Regions from separate parts of the Pseudarthrobacter humi genome, predicted to be linked through region 3. Evidence: riboswitches for the same ligand, from Rfam matches in the RefSeq annotation. Region 3 holds a riboswitch; each other region holds the start of a gene.
The links. Region 3 has a riboswitch for cyclic di-AMP ahead of NFC73_RS14115 (C40 family peptidase). Riboswitches for the same ligand answer to the same signal wherever they lie in the genome.

Region 1 (9,865 bases), on a different contig from region 3:
GGCGGTGGGTCCCGGCTGGGTGTTCCTGATCAACACCTTCACGTTCCTGGCCATGCTCCTGAGCCTGTGGAAGATCCCGACGGCGTCCTTGCGGCAGCTTCCCCGGGCGGCTCCGGGCAAGGGCCGGATCCGGGAAGGGCTGCGCTATGTGCGGTTCCGGCCGGACATTGGGGTGGTCCTGGTGGCCGTGTTCATCGTGGGAACACTCGGCCTTAACTTCGTGCTGTTCATCGCCGCGATGGTGGGCACGGAATTCGGGCTGGACGCCAGCGCGTTCGGGCTCATGAATTCCATCATGGCCATCGGTTCCGTGGCGGGCGCGCTGCTCTCCGCCGGCCGCGGCAAGCCCCGTTTGCGGATGATCTTCGGCGCGGCGGCCGCCTTTGGGGTGACCTCGGGACTGGCCGCGCTTGCCCCGGACTACTTCTGGTTCGGCGTGGCGCTGGTGCCGGTGGGCCTGTTCGCAATCACCATGATGACCAGTGCCAACGGCTATGTCCAGACCACCACCGATCCCGTGATGCGGGGCAGGGTCATGGCACTGTACATGGCCATCTTTATGGGCGGCACACCCATCGGTGCCCCACTGGTGGGATGGGTGGCCAACGTCGCCGGCCCCCGGTGGTCGCTTTCCGTTGCGGCCGCCTCCGGGATCATCGCCGCGGTGATCGGAATGATCTGGATCATCCGCGCCCAGCGGCTCCGACTCACTTTCAACCGGCGCGCCCGCGGCCTGCGCTACTTCGGCGTCGTCTCCCACCTGGGCGTCCAAAACCTGGGCGTCCAACAACCGGAGGACAACGCAAACGGCGCCGCCCGGGACGAAAACCCGGGCGACGCCGTCGGACGCTGACAGCCGGCGCCACCACAAGACAGCGCGAACGGACACTGGGCCCGGGCCCCAAGTGTCCATTCGCGAGGGTGGTCTACTTGCGCAGTTCGCCCACCACGTAGTCGATGCTTGCCAGCAGCGCGGTGACGTCAGCCGGCTCGATGGCAACAAACGTGGCGATCCGGAGCTGGTTGCGGCCCAGCTTGCGGTACGGCTCGGTGTCCACGATGCCGTTGGCGCGGAGCACCTTGGCGATCGCGGCGGCGTCGATGGAGTCGTCGAAGTCGATGGTGGCGATGACGTTGGAACGGTCCTCCGCCTTGGCCACGAACGGCGTGGCGTACTCGGAGGCCTCGGCCCAGGAGTAGATCCGGCCGGCGGAGTCAGCGGTGCGGGCGGACGCGAAGTCCAGGCCGCCGTTGGCGTTCAGCCACTGCACCTGCGCGTCGAGGGTCACCAGGGTGGAGAGCGACGGCGTGTTGTACGTCTGGTTCAGCTTGGAGTTGTCGATGGCGGTCTGGAGGTCCAGGAAATCCGGGATCCAGCGGCCGCTGGCCTTGACCCGGGCGGCGCGTTCCAGCGCGGCGGGGGAGAAGAGACCCAGCCACAGGCCACCATCGGAGGCGAAGTTCTTCTGCGGGGCGAAGTAGTAGACATCGGCCTCGGAGACGTCCACGTCCAGGCCGCCGGCTGCGGAGGTAGCGTCCACCAGGACCAGGGAACCGGCGTCGGCGCCCGCGACGCGCTTGACCGGAGCCGCGACACCCGTGGAGGTTTCGTTCTGCGGCCAGGCGTACACATCCACGCCAGCCTCGGCGGCCGATACCGGACGGGTGCCGGGCTCGGACTTGATGATGGAGGAGGCGTCCAGGAACGGTGCCTTGTTGGTGGCTGAGGCGAACTTCGAGCCGAACTCGCCGAAGGACAGGTGCTGGGCCTTCTTTTCCACCAGGCCGAAGCTGGCGACGTCCCAGAATGCGGTGGAGCCGCCGACGCCGAGGACCACTTCGTAGCCTTCGGGGGCGCGGAAGAACTGGCTGAGGCCTTCACGGACGGAGCCCACGAGGTTCTTGACCGGAGCCTGGCGGTGGGAGGTGCCCAGGATGGTCTTGGACGCCGCTGAGAGCGCTTCGAGCTGCTCCGGCCTGACCTTGGAGGGTCCTGCGCCGAACCGTCCATCCTTTGGCAGGAGGTCGGCGGGAATAGTGATGCTGGTTTCGCTCACGGGGGCTCCAATTTCGGCATGGACGTGGCTCACGTCCGGGCGGTGGGGTGGCCGGTAGTCGGCGGTGACTGCATAAGGACCTTCTTTATTCTGCCTGAACCCTCGATTGGGCGGGGAACCGGGGCCGTCATAGTCCGGCCAATGAGACCGTTTGCCCCCGCCCGAGCATTATCCAGACAAATTCAAAATAGGCTAAGCTTTTTAGCGGACCTCGCCGCTGAGCGGGACGCGATACGGTGGGACAACGCAAGGTACTGCGCTCGAGGAGCTGAGCTGGATGACGGATCTGATCGATACTACGGAGATGTATCTTCGGACCATTTTGGAGCTTGAAGAAGAGAACATCGTGGCTCTTCGCGCACGCATCGCCGAACGGCTGCGGCATTCCGGACCCACGGTGTCCCAAACCATCGGCCGGATGGAGCGCGACGGACTGGTTGTGGTCTCCGGAGACCGTCACCTGGAGTTGACCGAGGCCGGGCGGAAACGCGCTACGGAAGTGATGCGCAAGCACCGGCTGGCGGAACGGCTCCTGGCGGATGTGATTGGCCTGGACTGGGCCTATGTCCACGATGAAGCGTGCCGCTGGGAGCATGTGATGAGCGAACGCGTTGAGCAGCGCATCTACGAATTGCTCAACCACCCCACGGATTCTCCCTACGGCAACCCCATCCCCGGGCTGGCCGCCCTGGGCGGGCCGGCGCCCGCGCTGCCGGACGCCACTGTGATTAATCTCCTTGATGCGATGCAGGGCTACGGGCCGGCGTCGAACGTGACAGTCAGCCGGCTGGCTGAGCCCATCCAGGTGGAACCTGAGCTGCTGGTCCAGCTGGATGAAGGCGGGATCAGGCCCGGTGCCACGGTGTCCCTGGAGCGCGTAGGGGAGTACATCTCCGTGCGGGTTCCGGGAATCGAAGGGGCGCTCGAGTTGCCACCGGAAGTGGCATCCCACGTCTTCGTTTCCGTCAGTTGACGGGTAGGCGGTCCGCCGCGAGGAGCCGCGCCGTAGCCCAGCGACGCAAGGTTCCGCAAAGATAACGGAATTGTTACTGTCCAAGTTAATCACCTATAGTTGAACCTCAGCGTCGATACAAAAGCGTTACCTGATCTGGAGCCGAGCTCTGCCAGCGGATCAGGTGCATCAGTCACCAACTGGCAGAGGCGGGGGAACCACAACCGGTAGTCGTAAGACTGCCTTGGGGTTAAGTCCGTCAGCAGCAAGCCTCTTCCAGCGAAGGATCCTCACGGGATATCCCTGCGCCAAAGTGCTTGTCACGGCGGACCGGGTCTATGAACTCTCTGACCCGAATCCGACAGCTAACTTCGCAGGCTACCCAGAGAGGAACATTCTTGACCACGCAATACTCCAGGGGCCGCCGTCGCGCGGCGGGTCCCGTCTCGGCGCCCAGGGTGGCCGAGGATCTCACCGCGGAGAGGCCCCGCGACCCGCAGCGGGAAGCCCGCCGCCGCCGGGGGCCCTTCCGGCAGATGACGGATTTCGCCGCCGCCAGTGGCCTCGGCCAGAAGGCCGGCATCGCCTTGGCAGCAACAGGCCTGGCTCTCACCGTAACGGTTCCTGTGACGGGCCCCGTGATGGCCACTCCGGCACCCGGCCAGGCTGCATCAGCCGTTTCCGCTGCTCCGCAGCCCGAAGTGACCGCGGAAGCCGCCGCCCAAATTGATTTCAGCCGTTCGTCCGTGGTGACCCAGGGTGATCCCGACGGCAAGCTGAAGCAGCTGTTGAGCGCCCAGTCCGCGGGATCCATTACCCGCGCCGCCTCTGCCGGAAGCCTTGGCTCGCCGCTGGCCCAGCTGATTACGGCCTCACCCTTCGGGTTCCGGGTCAGCCCGATTACCGGCGGCTCCGGCGACTTCCACCGTGGCCAGGACTTCGTGGCACAGTGCGGAACCTCTGTCCTGGCCGCTGCCAGCGGTACCGTCACCTTCGTTGGCTGGCACCAGTACGGCGGCGGCAACCGCGTGGTGGTGGATCACGGCAATGGCCTTGAAACCACCTACAACCACCTCTCCTCAGCCAGCGTCAAGGTAGGCCAGACCGTCAGCCGCGGCGATGTTGTTGCCCTCAGCGGTACCACGGGCGCGTCCACGGGCTGCCACCTCCACTTCGAGGTCCAGGTCAATGGCGAAGTCGTTGACCCCACCGGCTGGCTCTGACCCAAATGATGGCCAACTCTCGAATCGCAGCGACGTGCCGTGACCTGAATGTGACATTGGCTCGGAACTCCTGTAACGTCTAAAGCGCGTCAACTTTTCCGAAGTTGACGTTCTTGAGTGGATTGCCTAGCTCTGCCACCGCTCAAGGTCCGTTCGCATGACATCGTCTGGCAGGGGCGGGGGAACCAATTTTGGTCTTCGATTCTGAGGGCCTTGGGGTTAAGTCGCAAAGCTTCCACTGTGAAGCAGCGCGGCCGGGTGACTCCCATCCGAATCCGACAGCTCACCTCGCAGGCATTGGGAGAGGCTACCTTCGTGTCTTCACGCCATACTTCTGCGCGTCACCGCGCACAACCGGTTCGCACTAACCCCTTGGGCTCCGTGTCCAAGGCCGTCAGTGCCAATGCCGGGACCGTAGGTCGCCAGGCTGCTGTTATTGCAGCTGCATCAGGTCTGATCCTGAGCATGGGGCTTCCGGCCAACGCCGCGGATTCCACCGCAGGCGTTTCCGCCTCTACCGAGTCCGGTTCCGCGCAGACGGCACTTGCCGTAACTGCCGCGCCCACGGCTACCGTTTCCTTCGAACGCCCCGTCATCAGGACGACGCCGGCGCCGAAGGTTGAGAGGGTCCGTGCGCAGTCCACGGCCTCCGAAACCGGGGCCCAGGGTGCAACCGAGGCTGCGGCCTCCAAGCTCGCCGACACTGTCTCCTCTGCTGCCGCTTCGGGTCTGGCAGCACTTGCCTACACCGGCATCGGTAACCCCTACCTCTGGGGCGGCACCACTCCCAATGGCTGGGACTGCTCCGGCTTCACGCAGTGGGTCTACGCCCAGGCCGGCATCAGCATTCCCCGCACCAATGCCTGGACGGCCATGCGGCCCACCGCCACACCGGCCCCCGGCGACCTGGTCATGCAGAATGGCGGCGCCCACGTTGGCATTTACGTCGGCAACGGCATGATGATCAGCGCACTGAACCCGTCACAGGGCACGCTGCTCCACTCGGTGGCTTCCACGGGCAGCGGATCCTTCTTCACGCTGGCCCCGTAGTTCCTGCAATCCAGCAGTTCCTGCAGCCCCGTGCTGCCGGAGCCGTTCTTCGCTGGAGCCTTTCGCTAAATCCCCGTTCGGGACGTGCCGGCGTACCCCCAAGATGCCGGCGCGTCCAAAGCCCTCAGGCTGCCCACGCGGTCCTGAGGAAAACGAAAGAGAGAAAATTAATGACTACACGTGCAACTGTTGCACGGCACCGCGCCGAGGTCACCAAGACCAACTCGCTGGCTGTCATTGCCAAGGCTGTCGGCGACAACGCCGGCGGCATGGGCCGCCAGGCTGCGGTTATCGCTGCTGCTTCCGGCCTCGTCCTGACCAGTGGTATCGCTGCGAACGCGGCCGACACCGGCGTCCAGCGTGAAGCTGCGTCCGCTTCGAACCTTGAGGCTGAGGTTTCCGCCCCGGCCATCATTTCGGCTGCTTCCACCATTGCCATCTCCTACGAGAAGCCTGCAGTGACCACCACGCCGGCTCCCGTTGAGGCTCCCGCGCCTGTTGTTGAAGCTCCGGCTCCGGCCAAGGCCGCGGCAACCATCAAGGTAGCGTCGGCAACTCCGGCTGCTCCCTCGGCTCCGGTCGCCGCCAGCGGCAAGGGTGCTGCCATCCTGTCCGCTGCTTACGCACAGCTCGGCGTCAACCAGGACTGCACCATGCTTGTGACCAACTCCCTGGCTGCCGTGGGCATCAACTACCACGGCTGGCCCGCCGGCTACCTGTCCCTGGGCAAGACCGTGAGCGCCGCCGAGGCCCAGCCCGGCGACCTGATCTACTACGCCGACGGCGGCGCGGGCGTGGCCCACATTGCCGTATACGCCGGCAACGGCCAGGCGGTCCACGGCGGTTACAACGGCAACCAGACCGTAGTATTCAGCGCCAACGTTGGCTCAGGACCGGTCTTCATCCGCGTGTCCTAGCAGCTGCTTGAGTGTTCAAAGGACCCCCGCCTCACGGCGGGGGTCCTTTGCTGTCTACGGACTGACGCCTTAACCGGACGGGCGCCTGGGCCCGACACGTGATCCCGGATACTTCTGCGATTAGCTGATCCCGGGATTCTTTGTTTACTCTTGTGGTGTCGATCCATAGCCCGGATATGCCGGGGGCAGCCGGCCCTCGTGCCCCTGACGGGTGCGGCCACAAAGAGGTACGTGCATGCGCACTCTCGTTCTGAATGCTGGATATGAACCGCTGGCGGTAGTCACCTTCCGCCGGGCGCTGGTGCTTGTGCTCACGGGCAAGGCCAGTGTCATTGCCGAGGGCGATGACCCCGTGGTGGGACCGCAGGAGATCCTGGGCCGACCGTCCGTGATTCTCCTGAACCGCTACATCCGCCCCAGATACAACCAGAGCACCGCAGTCAGCCGCCGCGGAGTCCTGCGGCGGGACGGCCACCGCTGTGCGTATTGCGGCAAAGGTGCCCACACCATCGACCATGTGCAGCCCAAATCACGCGGCGGCGCCGACTCCTGGGAGAACCTGGTGGCCGCGTGCCTCCGGTGCAACAACACCAAGGGCGACCACACGCCGGCGGAAATGGGCTGGAAGCTGAGGTTTGATCCGGAACCGCCGCATGGCACCATCTGGCAGATCAAGGAACTTGAGAAGCCCACTCCGGCCTGGGATCCGTTCCTGCTGCCTGAGCGGGCTGCCTGAGCCGGCCGCGTGAGCGGGCCACCGTGTCCCGGTCCGCACCCTCAGTTCCAGCCCCGCGCAGTATTCCAGCCCGCGCGGTTAAGCTGGGAGGGTGGACGCTGACCCCCTCGACTTCGATGCCGTCATCCTCGCCGGCGGCCGTTCGTCGCGGCTCGGTGGCGTACCCAAGCAGAGTCTGACGTACGACGGCGACTCCCTGTTGCGCCGCGCCGCCGCTGCTGCGAGCGGAGCCCGGGCCGGCGTCGTGGTTGGTCCGGACGCCGGGGAGGTGCCGGCCGGCGAGGTCCCTGCCGGATTTCTCCGCTGCCGCGAAGAACCCCCCTTTAGTGGACCGGCGGCCGCCATCGCGGCCGGGCTCGCGGCCCTGTCCGCCGCGGGTGGCAGCCGCCCCGGGCTGACGCTGGTGCTGGCCTGCGACATGCCCAACGTGGAGCAGGCGGTGGCGGCGCTGAAGGCTACTTTGCGTGCGCGAAAACCCACGGCCGGAGCGCCCGCGGGCTTGGGGCCGGACGGCGTGGTGGCCGTCTCGGACGATGGCCGCCGTCAGCCGCTGGTCGGTTTTTATAGCACGGCCGCGCTACAACGTTCGGTGGCGGAACTGGAAAGCACGGGACGCTTAATCAACGGTTCGGTGAGGGCACTCCTTGCTAGTCTGGACGTGCAGCTTGTCGCCGTTCCGGCCGGCTCCACGGCAGACGTGGACACCTGGGACGATGCCGCCGCACTTGGAGTGGCCGGTCCGGACCCCCTAGCCGGGTTCCGGGGCAACACTGCCGCAGACGATTTGGGAGGCAGAGCGTGAAAAGCCAGGAAGAGACACTGGAAGAATGGTGCAGGTCCTTGCTCCAGGCGTATGAACTGGAGGACGTCCAGATCGACGTCAACACCATCCTGTCGCTGGCCGGCGTGGCAGCGCACTCAGTGGTCCGCCCAGCCGCCCCGCTCACCACCTTTATTGCCGGTTTCGCCGCCGGCCTGGCTGCGGGAGCAGGGCAGGCCACCAACGCCGCCGCCATGGCCGCTGCCATGGACCGCGCCCGCACCCTGGCTGCTGACTATGACGCCGAATCCGCCGGGACCCCCGTCGAATGACTCCCGTTCAATGACCGCCGCCCCCGGCGACGTATCCGAAAATCCCGAGCAGCAGCCAGCCCCGGCGAAGCACCTGGCCCACACCTGGGAAGAGGCGCGCAGGGCTGCTTTTGATGTCGCCACGCCGATTCCGCCGGGCCGGGTTCCCCTGGGCCAAGCCCTGGGCAGGGTCCTGGCCGAAGACATCACCGCGTTGCATGACATGCCGCACTACGCGTCGTCTGCGATGGACGGATGGGCCGTCAACGGCAGCGGTCCGTGGATCGTGGCAGAGGCAGGCCAGCGGCTGGCACCCCACCAGGCCAGCCCCATCGTCACCGGCGGACTGATCCCGCCCGGTGCCAAAGCGGTCCTGCGCAGCGAAAGTGCCGTGCTTGGAACGGACGACGACGGCCTGCCGCTGCTGATGACCGGCGGCACCGCCCGCCCCGGCGAGCCCGGGAACGGCCAGCACATCAGGAAGGCCGGCGAGGAAGCCGCTGCGGGAGAGGTGCTGGTCAAGGCCGGCGTATCACTTAACCCGGCCCATCTGGCGGTCGCGGCCCTGGCCGGGCACGATGACCTGCTGGTCCAGGGCAAGCCGGTGGTTAAGCTCCTGCTGACCGGCTCCGAAGTTGTGGCCCACGGGCTGCCGGTCCCCGGACAGGTCCGGGACACCTTCGGTCCGCAGCTCGCGGCCGTTGTGGAAATGCTCGGCGGTATTAACGGCGGCCAGGAGCGGATCGGCGATTCCTACGCTGAGTGGCTGGACGGTCTGGCTGACCTCCCGCCCGAGGTGCCGGACCCCTCGGCGCTGCCTGCCGACGTCGTGATCACCACCGGCGGTACTGGCGTCTCGGACACCGACCACCTCCGCCGGGCTGTGGCGGAACTGGGCGGGCGGCTGGTTATCGACGGCATCGCCATGCGCCCCGGCCACCCGGCCGTCCTGGCCGAGCTCCCCGACGGTCGCTTTGTCCTTGGGCTCCCCGGAAACCCGCTGGCCGCCATGATGGCGCTGTCAACGGTGGGCGAACCGCTGCTGGCGGCGCTGGGCCACGGCACCCTGCCGCCGGTGCAGGAGGTCCCGTGCGGGACCACCATCGAGCCTGAGCCGGGCCGGACCAGGCTGATGCCCTTCCGGCTGCTGTACGGGATGGCTTCACCGGCCACGCACACGGGTCCCGGGATGATGCGCGGACTGGCATCGGCGCACGGTGTGATGGTTGTTCCGCCGCATGGCGTGCAGCTGGGCGAACCAGTCCCGGCGTTCGCTTTGCCGTGGGGGCCGCCGGTACCCGCGCCCGCGCAGCGGGGTACCAAGCCCAAGGGCCGGCCCGCCGCTAAGCCGGCCACCCGGGCAGCTGGCAAGGACGCTGCCAAGCCCGCCGGTCCGGTGGACTGGAGTGCCCTGCTGGGGTAGGCGCCGTGCTGCGGAACCACGTACGCCACAGCCCGGCCAGTGGTGCAATGATGGACCTATGAACAGTCCCAGCCGGCAGGTCCGGAACATCCATGGGGCCCTTCAAGACAGTCTGGCGGTTCGCCGATGGGGCGCGTGACGCAGCGCCGCAAGGTGCACAAATATGTTTTGGATGGCTCACCCAATGCCCTTGAGTTCCCGGTCCGCCACCGCGAGGACGTCCTCGCCGTCGAAGAGCCGCTGGAAATCCGGATCGGGGCGTTGTCGTTTTCGGTGACCATGCGGACGCCCGGGGACGACTTTGACCTGGTGGCCGGGTTCCTGGTGTCCGAGGGGATCATCTGGGCCCCGGAGCAGCTGGTGTCGTTGCGGTTCTGCGCCGGCGAGGATGAAGACGGCGTCCAGACGTTCAATGTGGTGGAAGCCCAGCTGCGGC
Region 2 (9,865 bases), on a different contig from region 3:
TGGGGCCTCCAGATCGGCCGGGACGCCGCCGTGGCGCCGTTCCGTGTGCTGGCAAGAATGGGCGTCGAGCGCGGCGAGATCACGCTGCTGGAGGAGGAGATCCTCCACGCCCTGGCCGAGGCCGGCAACCCGCTGGACCCCAAACAGCTCAAGGATCTCCTGGGCGATTCGGTACGGAACCTCGGCGAGGAGGGCAAAAAGAAGGGCGCGGCCACCACGTTGCCCACGGCCTTGGGCCTCCTCCAGGCGGACGGCCGGATCCGGCGGGTGCCCGCCAACGGCCGGCTGGATCAGCAGCGCTACGCCTACACACTGTGGGGTTTGCCGCCCACCGCCATGGACGACGACGCCGCCCGCAGCCTCCTGATGCAGCGCTATCTTGGCTGGACTGGCGGTGCCACGGTCAAGCAGTCGCAATGGTTCACCGGGTTCACCCTGGCCCACACGAAGGCAGCGTTGGCCGCCACTGGGGCGGTGGAGGTTCCCACCGCCAGCGGTGAGGTGCTGTGGATGATGCCCGACGACGTCGGGCGGCTTGCGTCGTTCGAGGCGCCGGCGGAGGAACAGATTCAGCTGCTGGCCGGCACGGATTCGTTGGTCCTGCTCCGCAGGAACTCGGGGGAGCTGTTTGCCGAGCAGGACAGGGGAAAGCAGCTCCTGGGGTCCACCTTGGCCTTGCAGGCTGACCTGCCGGACCATCCCATCTTCGACCGCGGCCGGATCATCGGGCTGTGGCAATACGATCCCGGGAAATCACGGATTGCCTATTGGCTCTTTGCCGGGGCCACACCCGCAGTATCCCGGCGCATCGCCGAGGTAGAGGCCTGGATCCGGGACGAACTGGGGGACTTCCGCTCGTTCAGCCTGGACTCGCCGGCCTCCCGCCAGGACAGGATCGACGCCCTGGATGCCGCAGGCTGAGGGTCGTGCAGGCAGGTGAGGGCGCTACAGCAGTCCCGAGACGAATTGCAGCCGCCTACGACGCGTTACAGCCGGCTGCGGTGCGCTGCGAAGAAGTCCCTGAGAACCCCGCCGCACTCCTCTTCCCTGACCCCGCCGTACACCTCAACCCAGTGGTTGAGCCGGCGCTCGCGGAGGATATCGAACACCGAGCCCGCCGCTCCTGCCTTCTCATCCCAGGCACCGAAGACCACTCGGGGAATCCTGGCCAGGACCACCGCGCCGGCGCACATGGCGCACGGCTCCAGAGTCACCACGAGCGTGCAGTCGGCCAGCCGCCAGCCGTCCCCCGTCCCGCCGTCGAGTTTGGACGAGGCACGCAACCGGTCCGCCGCCTGCCGGATGGCCACTATTTCTGCGTGGGCAGTGGGGTCTCCCAGCTCTTCCCGCTGGTTCCGTCCGGAACCCAGCACGGCGCCGTTGGGCCCAATCACCACGGCGCCGATCGGCACGTCCTCGGTGGCCAGCGCACGCCGGGCTTCGTCCAGGGCAAGACCCATCCATTCGAGGTGGTTCTTTTCTGCTGCGACCATGGCTCAATGATAGTTTCGAAGGATATCCAGCCTGCAAAGCATTAACGCCGGGGAGGCATAGTGGACACGTTCAGGGACCGTCTGGGCCAATGGTTCAAACCGTACGCCGCGCTGTGGATCACCATGCTGGTTGGCGGTGCCCTGGTGGTCACCATGGCGCTCCTGGGTGCCGAGGTCTACAACAACGTGGTGGACGAGGAGGGCCTGGCGTCCCTGGACCTGCCCGCACTGGAGCTCTCGCAGGACATGCGGAACCCCGCGCTGTCCGCCGGAGTAACGGCTTTCACCAACATTGGCGGCGGCATCGGCATGCCCATCCTGGCCAGCATCCTTACGGGCTGGCTCACGTTCCTGAGCCGGACCTGGCGGCCCATCATCCTTGTGGGCGGCGCCGCGGCCGTCTCCACGCTGGCCACCACGGTGGGCAAGCGGCTGGTGGGCCGCACCCGCCCGGACCACGCCGAAGCTGTCCCGCCCTACGAAACCTCGCCGTCCTTCCCCAGCGGCCACACCCTGAACACGACGGTGGTGATCGGTGTGCTGGTGTACGTCATGTGCCTCCAGTTCGACGTGCTCTGGGCGCGCATCACGGCCATCACCGCCGGCGTGATCTTCATCATCGCCATGGGCCTGAGCAGGGTGTTCCTGGGCCACCACTGGCTGACCGATGTGATGGCCGGCTGGTTCCTCGGCCTTGCCTGGGTGGGCATGGTGATCCTGGCGCACCGGCTGTTCCACGTGCTGCGGAAACGCGAGCACGCGGGCCCGGCACCCACGTTCGAACACCCCGCCCTGCGGGACGATCCGTCGGGCTGATTCCCGGCCGGACGCTGCCCGCGCGGGTGATAGTTTTGACGCATGCGCACTCTCGTTGTGGACCACCCGCTGGTCGCCCATAAGCTCACCGTCCTGCGGGACAAGAACACTCCGTCACCGGTCTTCCGGCAGTTGACGGAAGAGCTGGTGACCCTCCTGGCCTACGAAGCCACCCGTGAGGTCCGCACCCAGCCGGTCACCATCGAGACGCCCGTCAGCACCACAGTGGGCACCGCTTTCACCAAGCCCACACCTCTGGTGGTTCCCATCCTGCGCGCCGGGCTCGGCATGCTCGAGGGCATGACCAAGCTGGTCCCCACCGCTGAGGTGGGCTTCCTGGGCATGGCCCGCGATGAGGAAACCCTTGACATCATCACCTACGCGGAGCGGCTCCCGGAAAACCTGACGGACCGGCAGATTTTTGTGCTGGATCCGATGCTTGCCACCGGCGGAACCCTGCGCGAAGCCATCAAGTTCCTGTTCAAGCGCGGCGCCTCCGACGTCACGTGCATTTGCCTCCTGGCCGCGCCGGAAGGCCTGGCCAAACTCGAAGAGGAACTGGCCGAGGCCAACGTGACCATCGTGCTGGCCTCCATTGACGAACGGCTCGACGAGAAGTCCTACATCGTTCCCGGGCTCGGCGACGCCGGCGACCGCCTGTACGGCATCGCCGGCTGATTCGGGGCTACTTCGGATTTCAAGTCTTCCGCTTTCCTGCCGCCGCCGTTAGCCTGTGGCGCATGGACTGGAAACTTGAACTCGTTTTTGTGCCAGTGTCCGACGTGGACCGCGCCAAGGATTTCTACGTCAACAAGGTTGGCTTCAACCCGGATTTCGACGAGCGGCCCATGGATGGCGTCCGCTTCGTCCAGCTGACCCCGCCGGGATCAGCCTGCTCCATTTGTATTGGCGAGGGCCTCAATGACGCCCCTCCGGGCACGGCCCCAAGCCTGCAGATGGTGGTCAGCGACATCCAGGCTGCCCACGACCACCTCAAGGGCAACGGTGTGGAGGTCAGCGACATAGACATCCAGGACTGGGGGCACTTCGTCTACTTCGCGGATCCCGACGGCAACAAGTGGGCGGTGCAGCACATCCCGGGCCGTTAAGCCTAAGGGCGTGGCGCGTGGGGGTCGCGACGCCTAAGGCAAAATAGGCAGCATGAACTTCCCCACACCTGCCGCCACACGAACCCTGACCTGCCGGGCCGTCCTTTTCGATATGGACGGCACATTGGTGGACTCCACAGCAGTAGTGGAGGACGTCTGGGCAGAATTCGCGGCCCGGTACGGCCTGGACATCGCCGAAATCCTGCGCACTTCGCACGGCGTCCAGGCTGCCGATACCGTACGCCGGTTCGCGCCGGGGGGAGCGGACATCGCGGCGCTCACCGAGGAACTGGGCGGGATGGAACGGGTGCGGACGGCCGGTATCATCGCGTTGCCGGGGGCTGCCGACCTGCTTCGCAGCCTGCCGGCCCAGGCAGTGGCGCTGGTGACTTCAGCGGACAGGACCCTGGCGGACATCCGCATGGACGCTGCTGGGCTGGCCATGCCTGCCACGGCCGTGACGGCGGACCTGGTCACGCGGGGCAAGCCTCACCCGGAGGGCTATCTGATGGCCGCCGGTCTGCTGGGCGTCAATCCGGAGGACGCTGTCGTGTTCGAGGATGCGCCCGCCGGAATCGCGGCAGGCGTTGCCGCGGGTATCCGGACGGTGGCCGTGGGTCCCAATGCGGGCGAGTTGCCGGCGGGCGTACTCCACATCCCCGACTACAGCGCCGTGACCGTCTCCGTGGAACCGGACGCCGCGGGACGGCAGATCATTTCGTTTCGGCTTTGAGGCCGGCGCCGCTTGGTCGGCCTAGTACCAGTTGTGCGACAGGTGGAAGTTCAGCGCGCCGCAGGGTGACTGGTAGCGCTCCTGGATGTAGTTCAGGCCCCAGTTGATCTGCGTGCGGTAGTTGGTGACGTAGTCAGCGCCGGCGCTAGCCATCTTCTCAGCAGGCAATGACTGGACGATTCCGTACGCGCCGCTGCTGGGGTTGGTGGCCGTGGTGGTCCAGTCGGATTCCTTGGTCCACAGCGTCTGCAGGCACTGCATCTGGTCTGCGGACCAGCCGTACGTGGCCAGCTGGCCGGCGGCGTAGGCCTGGGCTCCTGCGGGGTCGTTGACGGCCACAACCGGTGCAGGTTCCGGAGCCGGAGCGGGCTCCGGGGCCGGGGCAGGTGCCGGTTCGGCGGCCTGGGGCGCGACGTTGATCTCGGCCGGCGCAGCTTCCGGGGAGGCCGGGGCCTGGATCTCAGCTGTCTCGAAGCTCAGCTTCGACTGGGCGCTGGCTTGTTCGGCGGCCTGGTCGGCGCTGGCCGCGATCGAGGCAGACTCGGAAGCGTGTGCCGCGGCGCTGACGCCGACAAGCAGGGCGCACGCCGTCGCGAACACCGCGACGCGCTGGCCCACGGAGGGAATCCGGGCCGCCCTGGACAATGGGGACATAGCTGCACCGAAGCGGGTCTGCTTGCGGTGGCTGTGGGACTTTGTGTCGCCCTGCGGGCGCGTTTGTACCTTGAATTCAGACATGATGGATCGCCTCTCACACCTGCGGAGTTAGCTGTCGGGTTCGGATGAGGGCATCCGGCCACACGGCACAAACACGTGTTGGCTTAACCCCAGAGGGCACTTGGTGCCCGGGACGGTGGGTCCCCCGCCTCTGCCTCTGAAAACGGAATCCGGGAAGCGGCAGAGCTTGGCGTCATCCGGATATGCGGCCCGAACGGGAACCACACGTCATCGACGCTACAGGAGCTGGACGCTTAAGTCACATTTTGGTAACGGGAATCACGACGGCGGTGTGTCACCTTGCTGGGCTCGGGCGTCAGTGGATCGCGCCAGCGCGCCGGCAGGGAAGAGTAACGCGAACTCCGTCCGTCCGGCCCGCGATGTCACTTCCACGCTCCCGCCGTGGGCCTCCATGATCGACTGGACAATGGACAGGCCCAAGCCGCTAGTGCCCTCGGACGCCCCGGCGCCCGAGGCCGGCGCCGTACCCTTGCGCGCCGCGTCTGCGCGGGCAAACCGGGAGAATACATGGTCCACGAAGTCCGCAGGGATGCCGCCGCCGTCGTCCGTTACAGTCACCGCTGCGCCGCCATTGGCAGACTTCGTGACAGCGGTGACTACGGTGGTCCCGGGCGGCGTGTGCTTGCGCGCATTGGAGAGCAGGTTGACAAGCACCTGACGCAGTTGGGACGCATCACCCGTGACGGCGAGCGGCTCGTCGGGCAGTTCAAGGCGCCAGTGGTGGTCCGGGGCGATGACCTTCTCGTCACTGACTGTTTCGATCACGAGTTGTGTGAGGTCTACTTCGCTGAGCTTCAGGGGCTGGCCCTCATCGAGCCGGGCGAGCAGCAGCAGATCCTCCACCAGGGTGGTCATGCGTTCGGACTGGCTTTGGACCCGGGCCAGGGATTTCCGGCCGTCCGGCGTGAAGTCCTCGGTCATCCGCATCAGCTCCGTGTACCCGCGGATGGCGGTCAGCGGGGTGCGCAGCTCATGGGAAGCGTCAGCTACGAACTGCCGCACCTTGGTCTCGCTCCGCTGCCGCGCCTCGAGTGCGTTAGCCACGTTGTCCAGCATCAGATTGAGGGCATGCCCTACGCTGCCCACTTCGGTTCCGGGGTTGGAGTTCGACGGCGGGACGCGCACCGCGAGGGCCACCTCGCCCGCGTCCAGCGGGAGCCGGGCCACCCGCGTTGCCACCTCCGAAAGCTGCTCCAGCGGCTTCATGGTGCGCCGGATCAACACGGTTCCTGCCAGTCCAATTAGCGCCAGGCCGCCCAGGGAAACGAACACAAAGGTCCACACCAGCGACGCCAACGTGCTTTCCTTGGCGGCAAGCGGAAGGCCCGTGACAAGGACATCGCCGTAGCCGGTTTGCACGGCCACAATCCGGTAGTCCCCGTTTGACAGCGAACGGTTCACGGGGATGCCGTTCTGCGTCAGCGCCAGTAGGGTCTGCTTGTCCTCGGCGCTGAGGGGTAGGCGTGTGGTGTCCGAGTCCAGGAAACCGCCACTGGGGATCTGGCCGTCCAGGATCCGCGCATTCAGTGTTCCGACACTCTGCCCGCGGGAGTCAAGCGGGTCCGGCCTGCCGTTGAATCCGCCCAGGGGCGGGCGGCCCGGATCATTCGAGCGTTTGGCGGCCTGGCTCAGCTGTTCATCCAGCTGCCCCGTGAGAAAAGAATCCATGGAGGCGTAACTGAACAGCCCCACGGCGCCGCAGATGGCCACCAGCAGGGCCATGGCCAACAGGATCAGGCGCGTGCGCAGATGCCAGGTGTCCGGTTTGAGCCAGCTCCGCGATGGTGCTGGGGTTGCTCGCGGCGAGGACATGGAGCTGCTACTCAGCTGGCTTGATGACGTAGCCGGCGCCCCGCACGGTATGGATCATGGGCGGGTGCACTGCATCGACTTTCTTGCGCAGGTAGGAGATGTAGAGCTCCACAATGTTGGCCTGGCCGCCGAAGTCATAGTTCCATACGCGGTCCAGGATCTGGGCTTTGCTGATGACGCGTTTGGGGTTCTCCATGAGGTACCGGAGCAGCTCGAACTGGGTGGCGGTGAGCTGGAGGGCGTCGCCCGCACGGGTCACTTCGCGGGTGTCGATGTTGAGGACAAGATCGCCCACCACAAGTTCGGCAGTGTCCATCGCGGCAACGCCGGAGCGCTGCACCAGCCGGTGCAGCCGGAGCAGGACCTCTTCCATGCTGAACGGTTTGGTCACGTAGTCGTCCCCGCCGGCCGCCAGGCCCACGATCCTGTCCTGGACGGCGTCCTTGGCGGTCAGGAAAAGCGCAGGTACCTCGGGCGCGAAGGCGCGGATCCTGCCCAGCAGCTCAACGCCGTCGAACCCTGGCAGCATCACGTCCAGCACCAGGACGTCCGGGCGGAACTCCTTGGCAAGCTTGACGGCCTCGGGGCCGTCCGAAGCCACGGCAACGGACCAGCCAGCCATGCGCAGCCCCATGCTCATGAGCTCGGAAAGGCTGGGTTCGTCGTCAACCACCAGGGCGCGGATGGGGGAGCCGTCCGGGTGGGTCAGTTGCGGAAGGTTGTTGGTCATGGAGTGCGAAGTGGCCATGGGACAACTCTCCGATCATTCGGTTAGCCCGCGCTATGGGGTTCCTGTGCGCACGCTGTGAATCCCAGCCTAGCGAGCTGGATGGGCACACGGGATGCCGAGAAGGCGCCTGGCCGAAGCCGTTTCCGTTGGACAGGTGGCAAAAGGCCGCAAGCAATTTCGGAAGGTCATGGCGCGGTGAATTTCTGTGGCTCTGCGTCGCGCATGGGCGAAGATTGTTCGCCGCAGGGGGCTATTTACGCGCCCTTGGTGGACAACAAGGCGCATTTTGTCGTCATATCAGAATGGTGATCTATCACACAAATCCGCATTTTGTCTCAGTATGCGGAACGTTGCACCCATTGTTACTTGCAAGTTTTCATTGTTACGTTGCACACTTTCAATTGTGAACAAGAACTCAACAGCACCTGCAGCCGCAGAATATTGGCCCAGCACATCCGCTGCTGCCGACATGCGCTGTTGTCGAATGCACGCCTGATCTTCAGAACCCACGAAGTTCTTAGGCATTCGCCCCCAGCCCAGCGTAGGGCGCCATCCCCAGATTTCATTGCGGGGACAATCAGCATTCGAGCCGCGATGACGGCCATTCACATTGAGGTAAGCATTCATGTCAGTTGCATCCGGATACGTCCACATCTCCGTCCGTAACGCAGGCAAGGCCGGCCAGGCTTCCGGCCTCCGTCAGGGGTTCGGTGCCCGACCGGCGTTGTCCCCGGCTGCCCCTGGAGCGAGCTTTCCTGCCCCCGGCTACGCACCCCAGGGCTACAACCCCAGTTCCTACGGCCAGCTCCGCGCCGTCCAGCCTGCCGAAGCCGCGCCGCTGACGGCGCCCACTCCGGTGATCGCGGGACCCAACAGCGTCCGCCCGGTCGCCAATGACACCGTGGCCCGCGGATTTGTCCTCTACATGGGCATCGACGAGGAGACCGCGGCGGCTGCCGGAACCTCCATTGCCAAGCTTGCCCAGGAAATCCGCGCCTACGCACAGTCCCTCGTGACCGGTGCCGAAAGCTACGCTGCCGTGGCCGTGGCCCCGGCCGGCACCCCGGGTTCCGCGCTCGACGTCGTCCGTTCCACCTTCGGTGACCCCACCGTCAACGCGCAGAAGCGCACCGAGACCGCCCGGCTGCAGCCGCAGGACCCGCGCCCGTCCGGCGTCCTGATCGACCTCGCCCGCCGCGAAGTCCACCTTGACGGCGAATCCCTGAACCTGACCTTCAAGGAATTCGAACTCCTGAACTACCTGGTGGAAAACGGCACCCGCACGGTTGGCCGCGATGAACTGCTTGAGGGTCTGTGGCGCAACGCCGAGGAAGTCCCCAACGAACGTACCATCGACGTCCACATCCGCCGTCTCCGCTCCAAGCTGGGCCGCCTCGCAAACACCGTCCGTACCGTCCGCGGCCAGGGCTACCGCTTCTACGAGCACCCCGAAGTTATTGTCTGGGCCGCTCCGGAATACTCGATCTAGTCCTTCAGCGACGCACCAAAGCGGCATTTCGCCGTGCCTTAGACACCTCCTTCGTTCCTCAGTCGGCGATGCGGCACTACGCGAAATGCCGCTTTTGTGCGTCCGGGCTCGTGAGTGTTGGCCTCCGCGGCTGATGTTTGACGGCGGCGCGGCTTACCTGTGTGGGCGCTAGGCTTGGGGGATGAGCGACCACCACATCAAACGCCTGGTGATCATGCGGCACGCCAAGTCCGACTGGCCCGGCGGTGTGGCGGATCATGAGCGGCCGCTGGAGGAACGGGGACACCGCGAGGCGCCCCTGGCCGGCAAGTGGCTGGTCAAACACGGCATTTTCCCTGACTTCATCCTGTGTTCCAGTGCGCTGCGCACCCGCCAGACCTGCACGTGGGTGTGCTCTGAACTGGGGGATAAGGCCCCGACGCCGAAACTTGAGGACGGCCTCTACGCCGCCTCCGCGCTGCGGATGCTCGCCGTGGTCAACCACGTGCCTGACACCGTCACCACGCTGATGCTCATCTCGCACATGCCTGGCGTCCAGGACCTCGCCATGCACCTGGCCTCCCGCGATTCAAACCATGACGCCTACATGGACGCCGCCACCCGCTACCCCACCAGCGCCCTCACGGTGCTGGAAACGGAAAAATCCTGGGCCGAGCTGGACGGGCAGGACGCCCGGCTGACCAAGTTCAAGGTCCCGCGACCCCACTGACTCCAGGGGACCCGCTGGCCACACGGGACCCGGCGACCTCCCGCAGCAGTCCGGCGACGTGCTGGATGCCCGGGCTGGCCGCCATGGTGCGGCGGTACACGATGCCCACCTGCCTGACCTGCGTGGGGTTGACCAGGGGCAGGCCGACGACGTCCGCAGGCAGCGCGGGCCGGCCAAGGCGGGGGACCAGCGCCACAACGGCTCCCTGCTCCACCAGTGCGATGTGGGTTGCGAAG
Region 3 (9,865 bases):
CCACGCCGCTCCGCTGACCGCCACCAACTCGCTGCGGCGCAACCAGATCCACGCGGCCCACGCTGAACTCCTGGGTATGGGCACCGGCCTGATGACTCTGATGGTGGGTGACTTCAACTACCCCTTCTTCACGAAGAACCTCAACGAACACATGAAGAACACGGGCTACGAACTCTCCCTCAGTGACCGCAGGACCTACACCCGCTACAAGGTATTCAAGGGCCACTTCGACTTCGCCACGTCCCTGGGACTGAACATCGAGAATGTGGAAACTCTGCCCCGCGGCGCCTCCGACCACCTGCCGATCCTGGTGACCGCCGAATATGGCCAGGATTCGACGCCGTTCCAGGAGCCCCCCGCGTCCTGATTTCACCAATTTGGAGGCCCGAGTGCGGCACGACTGGATCAATAAGGTGCTACCGGGCGTTGGTGTTGCGCGTGGCTACAAACGGTCCTGGCTGAAGTCGGACCTCGTGGCTGGTGCCGTCTTGAGTGCAGCCCTGGTGCCGGCAGGGATGGCGTACGCCGAGGCCAGCGGGCTTCCTGCAGTGAACGGGCTGTACGCCTCCGTGGTGCCCATGATCTTCTATGCCGTGTTCGGGCCATCCCGGGTTGTCATTGTGGGGCCGGACTCGGCGCTGGCCCCCATGATCGCGGCCGCCATCCTTCCGCTGGCCGGGCAGGATCCGGAGAAGGCGGTGACCATGGCCGGCGTGCTGGCCATCCTGATCGGCCTTTTCCTGATCGCGGGCAGGGTCTTCAAGTTAGGGTTTGTGACGGGATTGCTGTCCCGGCCCATTCGCGTCGGATACCTGAACGGCATCGCGTTGGCGGTGACCGTCAGTCAGCTTCCGCGGCTGCTGGGGATAGATGTCTCCGCCGATGGCCTCTTTGAGCGCCTCACGTCCCTGGCGGACGCCGTCCTCAGCGGCGGTATCAATCCCGTAGCGCTAGCTGTGGGCGCAGGCAGCCTTGCTGTCATTATTGCCGGGCGCTTCCTTCCGTGGCAGGTGCCCAGCGTACTGTTTGCCGTGGCAGGTTCCATCGCCGTTGTGGCCGCTCTGGGCCTTGCCGGACAGCTGCCCATGGTGGGTGCACTGCCGCAAGGGCTCCCGGCGCCCGCGCTGGGCGGCATCGGCATGAACGACGTCCTGTCACTCGTGGGCCCTGCAGCAGGCATCGCGCTGATTGCCTTTGCGGACACCTCCACCTTGTCCAAAAGCCTCGCAGCGCGCCGCGGAGTGAGGGTCAACGGCAATGAGGAAATGGGGGCCTTAGGCATCGCCAACGTGGCAACCGGGGTGCTGGGCGGCTTTCCGGTGAGCGGAAGCTCCTCCCGCACCCCGATTGTGCTCGACGCCGGGGCGAAGACGCAGCTCAGCGGTGTGGTGGCAGCCTTGCTCGTGGTCCTTTTTATGGTCGCCGCACCGGGGGTGACGGCTTTCCTTCCCACCGCTACGCTCGCCGCCGTGGTGATCGTGGCGGCGTCTTCGCTGGTTGACGTGCGAACGCTCGTGCGCCTCGTCAGGATGAGCCGGCTGGAGGCCCTCCTCCTGGTGGTTACATTCCTCGGCGTCGCCTTTATAGGCGTCCTACCGGGAATTGCCGTGGCCATTGGACTGTCCCTTCTGGCCTTTGTCCAGCGCGCCTGGGATCCCTACCGCACTGAGCTGGCCAGCGTGGCGGACGTTCCGGGCTTCCATGACCTGGACCGGCATCCCGAAGGCCGGCGGGTGGAGGGCCTGGTGATTGCCCGTTTCGATGCACCGCTGTTCTTTGCCAACGGGGAAGTGTTCGCCGAGCACATCCACGGCCTGGTGGACGCCGCGCCCTGGCCGGTGAAGTGGGTCATTGTGGCAGCCGAGCCGATCACAGGCCTTGATACGACAGCGCTGGATGAGCTCATTCAGCTCGACGATGAACTGGCGCAGGACGGTATCAGCTTGGTCTTCGCAGAAATGAAGGGACCGATCAAGGACCGCCTGATCCGGTTCGGGGCGAGCGCACGGTTCACAGAAGACCATTTCTTCCCCACCCTGCGCAATGCGGTACAAAGCTACAAAAGCATTACCGGCGCCGACTAGTCACACAGGTCCGGTAGTCACGGCAAGGCCGTCAGGTCCGGCGAAGCGTCAGGATCTGTTCGGCACGGCCGAACGGGCCCTGAAGATCGTGCAGGACAGTGGACGTGAGGCCAATCCCGTCGGTTCCGAAGGAGACTGCGTTGTCCAGGCCCAGCCATTCGCCCTCGGGCCTGCGGTACATGTGGATCTGCAGGTCCAGGTTGGGGAACGCATAGCTGTCCTTGCCCGGCGGGACCCTGGCCGCGATCCCGTTGGCTGTGTCCACGAGGCCCATCAGGCGGGCCAGGTCGCCGCTGTCGGCCTTATCCGTCAGGGGGTGCTGCGTGCGGAGCCACACGACGCCGGCGCCGGGCCGGTGGCCCTCGGCCACGCGCATCTCCAGGGACCGGATGTAGCCGCCTGGCCAGATGGCGGCGCCGTAGAACGGTTTGCATTCATCCGGCGCCGGGATGGCAGTGTCCTCGACGGCGGCAACCGCGGACGTGTCGCTGGTGATCATCCGCCACGCGGTGGCGCGGACGGCCACCCGCCCGTTGGCTACCAGTTCTGCCTGCAGGAGCTCGATGGTCCGGCCGGGGCGGAGGGTGGTGGTTTCGATGTGGAACCCGCCACCCGGGATCAGGCCCAGGATCTCGTAGCTCAGCCGGGCCATCCGCATGTCGGTGCGGGGCTCGTGGCGCTCCAGGCTGTCCGCCATCAGGCCGGAGGCGGGCGCCATGTGCTGTTCGTGCTCATTCCAGGCCCCCTGGGCGTGGATGGTGGAGCGGAAGTGGCCTCCGCCGAGCGCCTGGTAGTAGTAGTCGCCGTCGGCCAGTTCCGGGAGTGCAGCAGTCAACATTGACCCTTTCGCTTGTTCGTGTGCGGCTCAGCCCACCCTATCCGCATTGCCCGCCTCCGCCTGCTCGGCAGCGCTTCCCCCCGGCCGGCGCCGCCGTCGCACCAGCAGCCACGCGATCAGTCCCGCGGCCGCGGCAGCCAGCACGGCAAACCCCCACGGGGACGCGGCAGCCAGCGCCAGCCACGCCTCCACCGCGGCGAGCCCGACGGTGGCATAGACCAGGGCCCAGAGGATGGAACCGGCGACGGCGGCGGGAAGGTAGCGCCGCAGCGGCATCTTCGCCGCACCGGCGGCGAGGTTGACGGCCGTCTGCAGGCCGATGGTCAGGAACGAAAGGGTCACGGCGAACGGTCCCCACCGGCGGACGAGCGCCTTCGCCTGGCCGGCGCGCTGGCCGTTCCAGGACGACGCGAACCGAGTGTGTTCCACGCCGGCTGCCGCTCCCCGGCCGATCCAGTACGTCACATTGACGCGCAGCATTACTATGGCGAACAGGCTGGCCGCCGCCACGCCGAAGGGCAGATCCAGGAACTGGTCCATGGGTCAGGCCGAGGGCTGCGGTCGCGCCCCGACGGCGGCCGCGTCCAGTCTGCCCTCGGGCAGGACGCCCATTAACGGGGACGACTCAGCTTCTTCGTGCGCCGCACTGGTGGACTGTTTAAGCAACACGGAGAGCGGGGCGGTCATGTTCTTCCTCACGCGCAGCAGGGAGTCGGAACACCATTATGGCGCACCGCACTTAGGCAACCCTAATCTCGCCCTTCCAGCATGCGCGCCCGCAGGTCCGGCCACGATTTTGCGAAACCGGGATGGAGCTCCTTCGCCTCCACATGGTCCAACCGAACCCACTGGAGTTCGAGGCTTTCCGGATCGCTGATCACGGGCTCAAAAGGCGCGGTCACCAGCACTACAACGGTGGTGTAGGACCAGTAGCCGAAATCCAGCACAGACGTGAAGAGGACGCTCACATCCGCGGCCGGTACCGCGGCTTCCTCGTGCGCCTCGCGGAGGGCCCCGGTGACTGCGTCCTCGCCCTCGTGCAATGCTCCGCCGGGCAGTCCCCAGGTGCCACCGTTATGGCTCCACAGCGCGCGGTGCTGCAGGAGAACGCCTTTGCCGGGGTCATAAGCCAGCACACCGGCGGCACCGAACCTGCCCCAGAACCTGCCGCGGACGCCCTCCACCCAGGCGTCACCAGGGTCCCGCGGACCGGTCCGGACCGGCGGAATCGTGAGGTTCGCGTCAGGGGACGTGGCAGCCAAGGAGTGATCCATGCCACCAGTCTGACAGGTGCCCGGGGGCCCGGACGCTCAGCCGCCCGCGGCGCGTCAGCCGGCTTGTCCCGAGTGACCGCGTTCGACGGCGAAATCACCGCCCGGGTACATAACGGTTTCGTGCCCGTCGTCGAACCTGACCAGGTAGGGCGGATGTCCTTCCTGACCACGGACTTCCACGATCACGCCGTGCCGGTCCGAAGATCCGACGGTCCTCCCCCGGACGATAATCCTGTCGCCCTGCGCTGCCTCCATGGCAATCACCTCCAAGCCCCAGACTACGACTGACGGGGACCGGGGAACAGGGGTCAGTCGCGTTCCGCGTCGCGGTTCCCGAAAATGCGCGGCAGGTCAGGTCCCTGCGACGCGATGAGCCGGGCAGCGTGGCGCAGCGCATCGTCGGGGTCCTGGTGCCAGCGGGTGATGACGACGTCGGCGCGCTGGCGGCCGCTTTCGCCCAGTCCGTGCAGCAACGGAACCACAACGTCGGCAATCAGCGGGTCCACCAGCTCACTGGTCTGAGCGGTTCTGATGAAGCCCTCCAGCCTGGTCAGGTCAGAGTGGCGAAGGAGGGCCACCCGGGACTGCAGCAGCACCACGGCCGCGAGCCGCCTTTCATAGACCGGGCGCCTGCCGGGACCGGGCCGGCCCCAGAGGAGGGATGCCAAAGCGGTCACCTCATCGTGGCCAAGGTCCTTGAACTTCCTGCCGGCGTCGCGGACGGTGCCGCGTACGGCTCCCACCGACGATCCGTAGGACCCAAGTACCCCGCCCACCCGGGCCTCCACGTCCTCCGCCCGGTACCAGGCGCCCTCATTCTGCAGGGTGGCATCGATGAAGCCGGCAGCGTCCTGCACACGCCCGTTCACAGCACCGTCCCAGTCGCGCTACTGGAAGTCAGGTCACTGGAGTTCACTGCACTGGAGTTCACGACATCTGGGTTCACGTCGCCGCTACGGTCCCTGCCGGCCGGCGGCGGCGTGGAGGATGCAGAACGGCGTCGACGGACGGGCTTCGAGCCGCCCCTCTGCAATGGGATCCCCGCACACGGCGCATGTACCGTAGGTGCCCGCCGCAATCCGCGCCAGGGCCGCATCCACCTGGTCAAGTCCCGCACTGCTCTGCTTCAGGAGCGCCGAGGCCTGCGACAGCTCGAACGCAATGGTGGAACCCTCGGGGTCGTGCTCGTCATCGATGTTGGAATCCTGGCGTGCGGCGTTCGCCGAGGAGATGTCCGCACGGAGCGCGGGGAGCAGCTCGAGTTTCCGGGCGCGCTCTTCTTCCAGCAGGACCCGGAACCGTTCAAAATCGGGCATGGGAAAAGCCTAGTGGTTTGGGTCTCGACAAGCGCCGCCGGCGGGAGGATGCTGGCAAGCGTAAGCGCTTCGGATGCGGTCTGGCAGCCACGGACAGAAAGCTGCCGGACACAAAACCAACAGAGAAAGCCTGCGTGCCATGCCTACCAACATCGTCACAGAACTGGCAGTCAAGTCCCACAACACACCGGATGAGAAGCGCCGGCCGGAGAAAACCGAAGTGGATGTCGTCAACCTGGGCGACTACACGGTCGGCCGGTTGACGTTCAGTCCCGGCTGGCGCTGGTCGGACTGCATCAAGCCGGTGGTCCAGACCGAGTCCTGCCAGAACAACCACGTCGGATACTGCGTTTCCGGGGCACTCAATGTCGAGACCACCAATGGCACGCGGATCAGCATCAGCGCCGGCGACTCCTACACCATTCCACCCGGACATGACGCCTGGGTGGACGGCGACGAAGCCTTCGTCGGCATTGAATTCCTCAGCGCCGCGGTATTCGCCAAGGCACCGGGAACGTGACGCGGCTGCCATCCTCCGGCTGGTCAGTACCAGTGGTTGGCCACGGAATGGTTCCACGCTCCGCATGGTGACCCGTAGCGGTCAGCGATATAGGACAAACCCCAATTGACCTGGGTCCGGTAGCTCGTGAGCCAATCGCTGCCGGCGCTGGCATACTTGCTGGCCGGCAGCGACTGGGCGATCCCGTATGCGCCCGAGTACGGGTTGGTGGCAGTGGTCAGCCAGTTCGACTCCTTGGTCCACAGCGACGCCAGGCACGGAAACTGGTTCTGGCCCCAGCCGTAGGCGCCGAGCTGCCCGGCTGCGTAGTTCTTGGCGCCCGCAGGGTCGTTGACAGCGCCTCCCGGAACGGAAGGCACGACGACGACGGGCGGCGGGACCGGCGTCGGGCTCGGCACCGGAAGCGGGGCGGGCACGCCCGGTACAGCAGGTGGGGCCGGAGCCGGTTTCTGCGCAGCGGCAAGGGCCGCCGCCTTGGCTGTCGCTTCCGCCTGTTGGCGTGCCTGTTCCTGCGCCGCGGCACGCTTGGCGGCCTGCGCCGTTTCATACGCGGCCAACGCCACCTGGCCCTGCCGGAACTCCCCCTCCACCGCAGCCGTGGTGCCCTTGAGGGAGGCCAGCTGCGCGGTCAGTTCCCGGCCGTGCTCCTGCTGCTCCGCGATCTGCCGGGACATGGCCTGCTGGGCGGATTGGGCGGCGTCGAGCTTGGTTCTGGCTTCGCCGGACAGGCGCTCGCGCTCGGCCCTGGCCGCCTGCTCCTGATCGGCCAGGGCACGGGAAATGCGTTCGGCGGCTGCGGATTTGTTGACCAGGGCGGCAGTCTTATCGCTGACGATCTGGACGATATTCAGGCCCTGGATGCTGTTGTTCTGCACGGCGTCGAGGGCAACGAAGAAGCCCATGTTGGTTCCACCGGTCTTGTACGACTGGGCCGCCAGCGCGCCGATTTCCTTCTTGTACCGTCCCAGTTCGGCCGCGGCGCGTGCCGTCTGGGCCGTGAGTGCGTCCACAGTGGAAGTGGCGGCCTGAAGTGCCGCTTCGGCCTTGGCGTACTCCGCGGCGGACGCTACGGCCGCGTTGCCCAGCGCCTCTGCTTCAGTCTGGAGTCCGCCCAGCAGCCCATTGATCCTGGTGACTTCTGCCGCTTTGCCGGCCTCGCTTTGCTTGGCGTTCTGCACGTCCTGCCACGAGGGATACCCGCCGGGCGGCGCGTCGTCGGCGGCATGCGAGGGAAGCAGCGCAGCCGACCCCACCAGGGCGGCCGCCAGCAGGCCGGCGAGGGCGGGCAGCCGCATTTTTTGAACAATCCGGGACATAGTTGGTGAGCTTACCGGGCATATACGGATTACGGGGCCTGACCTGCAACATCGTTACCGGGGAGGGAGGGAATCCGAGATGAAGCGCGGGTGGATTTCACGCCTACATTCCGTTACCGGAATGTGACATTGCCGCTAGCTGGAAGTTATGGTCAAGCGGTGGCCCGGCTCAAGCCGGGACATTCCCGCCAGTATGCCGAGCCCTGCCGCTGACCGGGATCCAGTCGCTTTCCAGCTGGCAGGGACGGGGGAACCACGTTTCCACGGCTTTTCGAAGCCTTGGGGTTAAGTCGGTATCGCTCCGTCCCGCGCGGCGGTGCTACCGGCCGGGTATCTCCGACCCGAACCCGACAGCTCACCCCGCAGGCATGGGAGAGGCTATCACCGTGTCCAAGAATTCCGCTGCCGCACGCCTTCGTGCGGTTCCTGCCCGCTCTACCGTCCTGAATGGCCTGGCCACTGCGGCCAAAACACACCCCCTGACATTTGGCCGGCCGGCCCTGGTGGCTGTTGCCGCATCCGGCCTGCTGTTCAGCATTGGCGTCCCGGCTCAGGCCGGCGTCCACGGCCCGGACAACTCCGGGACTGCCAACACTCAGGTCCAGACCAGTGCGGCGGCAGCGGCTCCGGCCGCTGTTGCTTCAACTTCCGCTGCAGCAGCCCCCGCCGCGGGCAACGTCCACACCGTCGTTTCGGGCGACACGCTGGGCCAGATTTCCGCCGCCCACGGCGTCCCGCTCAACGACGTCCTTGCCGCCAACGGACTCTCGCTGACCAGCATCATCTACCCCGGCGACCAGATCCGGATCCCCGGCGCCGGCTACACCGCACCGGCTCCCACACCGTCTCCCGCGGCGGCGCCGGCCTCCCCCACCAACACCGGCATCCGGCTGGCCTCAACGTCCGTACCGGCGGCCCAGGCTCCGGCCGGCCCGCTCGGCGCGGCCATCCTGGCTTCCGCCAACTCCCAGCTCGGCATCCAGCAGGACTGCACCGCCATGGTGGAGAAGGCGCTGCGCTCGGTGGGTAAGAGCGTGGGTGACCTGGCTCCCGGCCAGTTCTACCAGTACGGCCCGGTGGTGGGCACACCTGCCGCAGGGGATCTGGTCATCACGGCCGGCCACGTGGGCGTCTACGCCGGCAACGGCCAGGTTGTCAGTGGCGGGGTGGACGGTTACAAAACCGAAGTGCACTCCATCAGCTGGCTGGCCGGAGCGTCCTTCGTCCGCGTAGCGTGATCCGACCATGCTCGACGGCGGCGGGCGGCACCCAGCCCCGCGCCGCCGTCGTCCATCCCTGGTGTTCGCTCAGGTCCCGCAGAAGGTCCGGTAGCTCCCGAAGTCTTCAGGGGCGGGGCCGGCGTAGCGTTCCAGCCCGGGGCGCTGCGTGTACGGATCGGCCAAGACGTCCACCAACCGGTTGAAGGGGTCCAGGTCGCCTGCGATAGCCGAGTCCAGAGCTTCTTCAACCAGGTGGTTCCTGGGGATGTAGACGGGGTTGACCCGGTCCATCAGGTCCGCGTCCGGCGCCAGGGCCAGCCACCGTGCGGACCAGGCGTCGAAGGCGCCAGGGTCCGCAAACATGGACCGCGCAGTTTCCGGGGTGCCGCGGGCCGCCGAGGCCAGGCTCCGGAAGAAGGAGGTGTAATCCACCCGGCCTTCCTGGAGCAGCGCCAACACGCCGTCCACCAGGGGCGACGCAACGTCGTCGTGCGTGTCCGGGCGCAGACCCAGCTTGGACTTCATGCCGGCTGACCAGGCAGCGCTGTACTGGGCGCGGAAGGCGCCGAGGGATTCAACCGCGAGCGCCACGGCCTGGTCCTGGTCTTCATGGAGCAGGGGCAGGAGTGCCTCAGCGAGCCGGGTGAGGTTCCATTCGGCGATGACCGGCTGGTTGGCGTAGGCGTAGCGTCCGTCCGCGTCGATGGAGCTGTAGACCGCGCCGGGGTTGAAGGCGTCCATAAACGCGCAGGGACCGTAGTCGATGGTCTCCCCGGAGATGGCCATGTTGTCGGTGTTCATCACGCCATGGACGAAGCCCACCAGCATCCATTGCGCCACCAGGGACGCCTGCGCGGCTATGACCGCCTCGAAGAACGCGAGATAGGGCGTGTCGGCGAGCGCCGCGTCCCGGTAATGGCGGCTGATGGCGTGATCGGCCAGGCGGCGCAGAAGGTCCGTCTCGCCGTTGACGCGGGCGAACTGGAAGCTGCCGACGCGCAGGTGGCTGCTCGCCACCCGGGTGAGCACCGCCCCGGGCAGCATGGTTTCGCGGCGGACGGGACGGCCCGTGGCCACCACGGCGAGGGACCTCGTGGTGGGGACGCCCATGGCATGCATGGCTTCGCTGACGATGTACTCGCGCAGCATGGGACCGACGACGGCGAGACCGTCACCTGCGCGGGCGAACGGTGTCCGGCCGGAGCCCTTGAGGTGGATGTCCCGCAGCTGCCCGTGGATGTCCGTGACCTCCCCCAGCAGGAGGGCCCGCCCGTCGCCGAGCAGGGGTGAGTAGCCG

Region 1: another riboswitch for cyclic di-AMP. It lies ahead of NFC73_RS12345 (M23 family metallopeptidase); the one in region 3 lies ahead of NFC73_RS14115 (C40 family peptidase).
Region 2: another riboswitch for cyclic di-AMP. It lies ahead of NFC73_RS17870 (aggregation-promoting factor C-terminal-like domain-containing protein); the one in region 3 lies ahead of NFC73_RS14115 (C40 family peptidase).

Annotation. Positions count from the first base shown of each region.
Region 1 covers NZ_JANCLV010000007.1:179,669-189,533, reverse strand. The annotation lists gene NFC73_RS12360 (MFS transporter) at 1-853, shown strand, start outside; gene serC (phosphoserine transaminase) at 927-2,057, opposite strand; gene NFC73_RS12350 (iron-dependent transcriptional repressor DtxR) at 2,335-3,030, shown strand; cyclic di-AMP (ydaO/yuaA leader) riboswitch at 3,185-3,404, shown strand; gene NFC73_RS12345 (M23 family metallopeptidase) at 3,408-4,232, shown strand; cyclic di-AMP (ydaO/yuaA leader) riboswitch at 4,381-4,543, shown strand; gene NFC73_RS12340 (C40 family peptidase) at 4,614-5,282, shown strand; gene NFC73_RS12335 (NlpC/P60 family protein) at 5,453-6,199, shown strand; gene NFC73_RS12330 (HNH endonuclease) at 6,435-6,935, shown strand; gene mobA (molybdenum cofactor guanylyltransferase) at 7,027-7,737, shown strand; gene NFC73_RS12320 (DUF6457 domain-containing protein) at 7,734-8,027, shown strand; gene NFC73_RS12315 (molybdopterin molybdotransferase MoeA) at 8,038-9,429, shown strand; gene fdhD (formate dehydrogenase accessory sulfurtransferase FdhD) at 9,556-9,865, shown strand, end outside.
Region 2 covers NZ_JANCLV010000016.1:5,453-15,317, forward strand. The annotation lists gene NFC73_RS17840 (DNA glycosylase AlkZ-like family protein) at 1-921, shown strand, start outside; gene tadA (tRNA adenosine(34) deaminase TadA) at 987-1,493, opposite strand; gene NFC73_RS17850 (phosphatase PAP2 family protein) at 1,617-2,309, shown strand; gene upp (uracil phosphoribosyltransferase) at 2,352-2,987, shown strand; gene NFC73_RS17860 (VOC family protein) at 3,050-3,418, shown strand; gene NFC73_RS17865 (HAD-IA family hydrolase) at 3,471-4,151, shown strand; gene NFC73_RS17870 (aggregation-promoting factor C-terminal-like domain-containing protein) at 4,173-4,889, opposite strand; cyclic di-AMP (ydaO/yuaA leader) riboswitch at 4,895-5,047, opposite strand; gene NFC73_RS17875 (sensor histidine kinase) at 5,148-6,701, opposite strand; gene NFC73_RS17880 (response regulator transcription factor) at 6,709-7,449, opposite strand; gene NFC73_RS17885 (hypothetical protein) at 7,729-8,058, opposite strand; gene NFC73_RS17890 (winged helix-turn-helix domain-containing protein) at 8,057-8,920, shown strand; gene NFC73_RS17895 (SixA phosphatase family protein) at 9,102-9,629, shown strand; gene NFC73_RS17900 (LysR family transcriptional regulator) at 9,607-9,865, opposite strand, start outside.
Region 3 covers NZ_JANCLV010000009.1:128,080-137,944, reverse strand. The annotation lists gene NFC73_RS14170 (endonuclease/exonuclease/phosphatase family protein) at 1-367, shown strand, start outside; gene NFC73_RS14165 (SulP family inorganic anion transporter) at 390-2,084, shown strand; gene NFC73_RS14160 (thioesterase family protein) at 2,116-2,919, opposite strand; gene NFC73_RS14155 (DedA family protein) at 2,950-3,462, opposite strand; gene NFC73_RS14150 (hypothetical protein) at 3,466-3,609, opposite strand; gene NFC73_RS14145 (NUDIX domain-containing protein) at 3,672-4,196, opposite strand; gene NFC73_RS14140 (DUF1918 domain-containing protein) at 4,251-4,451, opposite strand; gene NFC73_RS14135 (DNA alkylation repair protein) at 4,505-5,065, opposite strand; gene NFC73_RS14130 (TraR/DksA family transcriptional regulator) at 5,150-5,512, opposite strand; gene NFC73_RS14125 (cupin domain-containing protein) at 5,652-6,032, shown strand; gene NFC73_RS14120 (aggregation-promoting factor C-terminal-like domain-containing protein) at 6,056-7,348, opposite strand; cyclic di-AMP (ydaO/yuaA leader) riboswitch at 7,564-7,732, shown strand; gene NFC73_RS14115 (C40 family peptidase) at 7,735-8,586, shown strand; gene NFC73_RS14110 (protein adenylyltransferase SelO) at 8,656-9,865, opposite strand, start outside.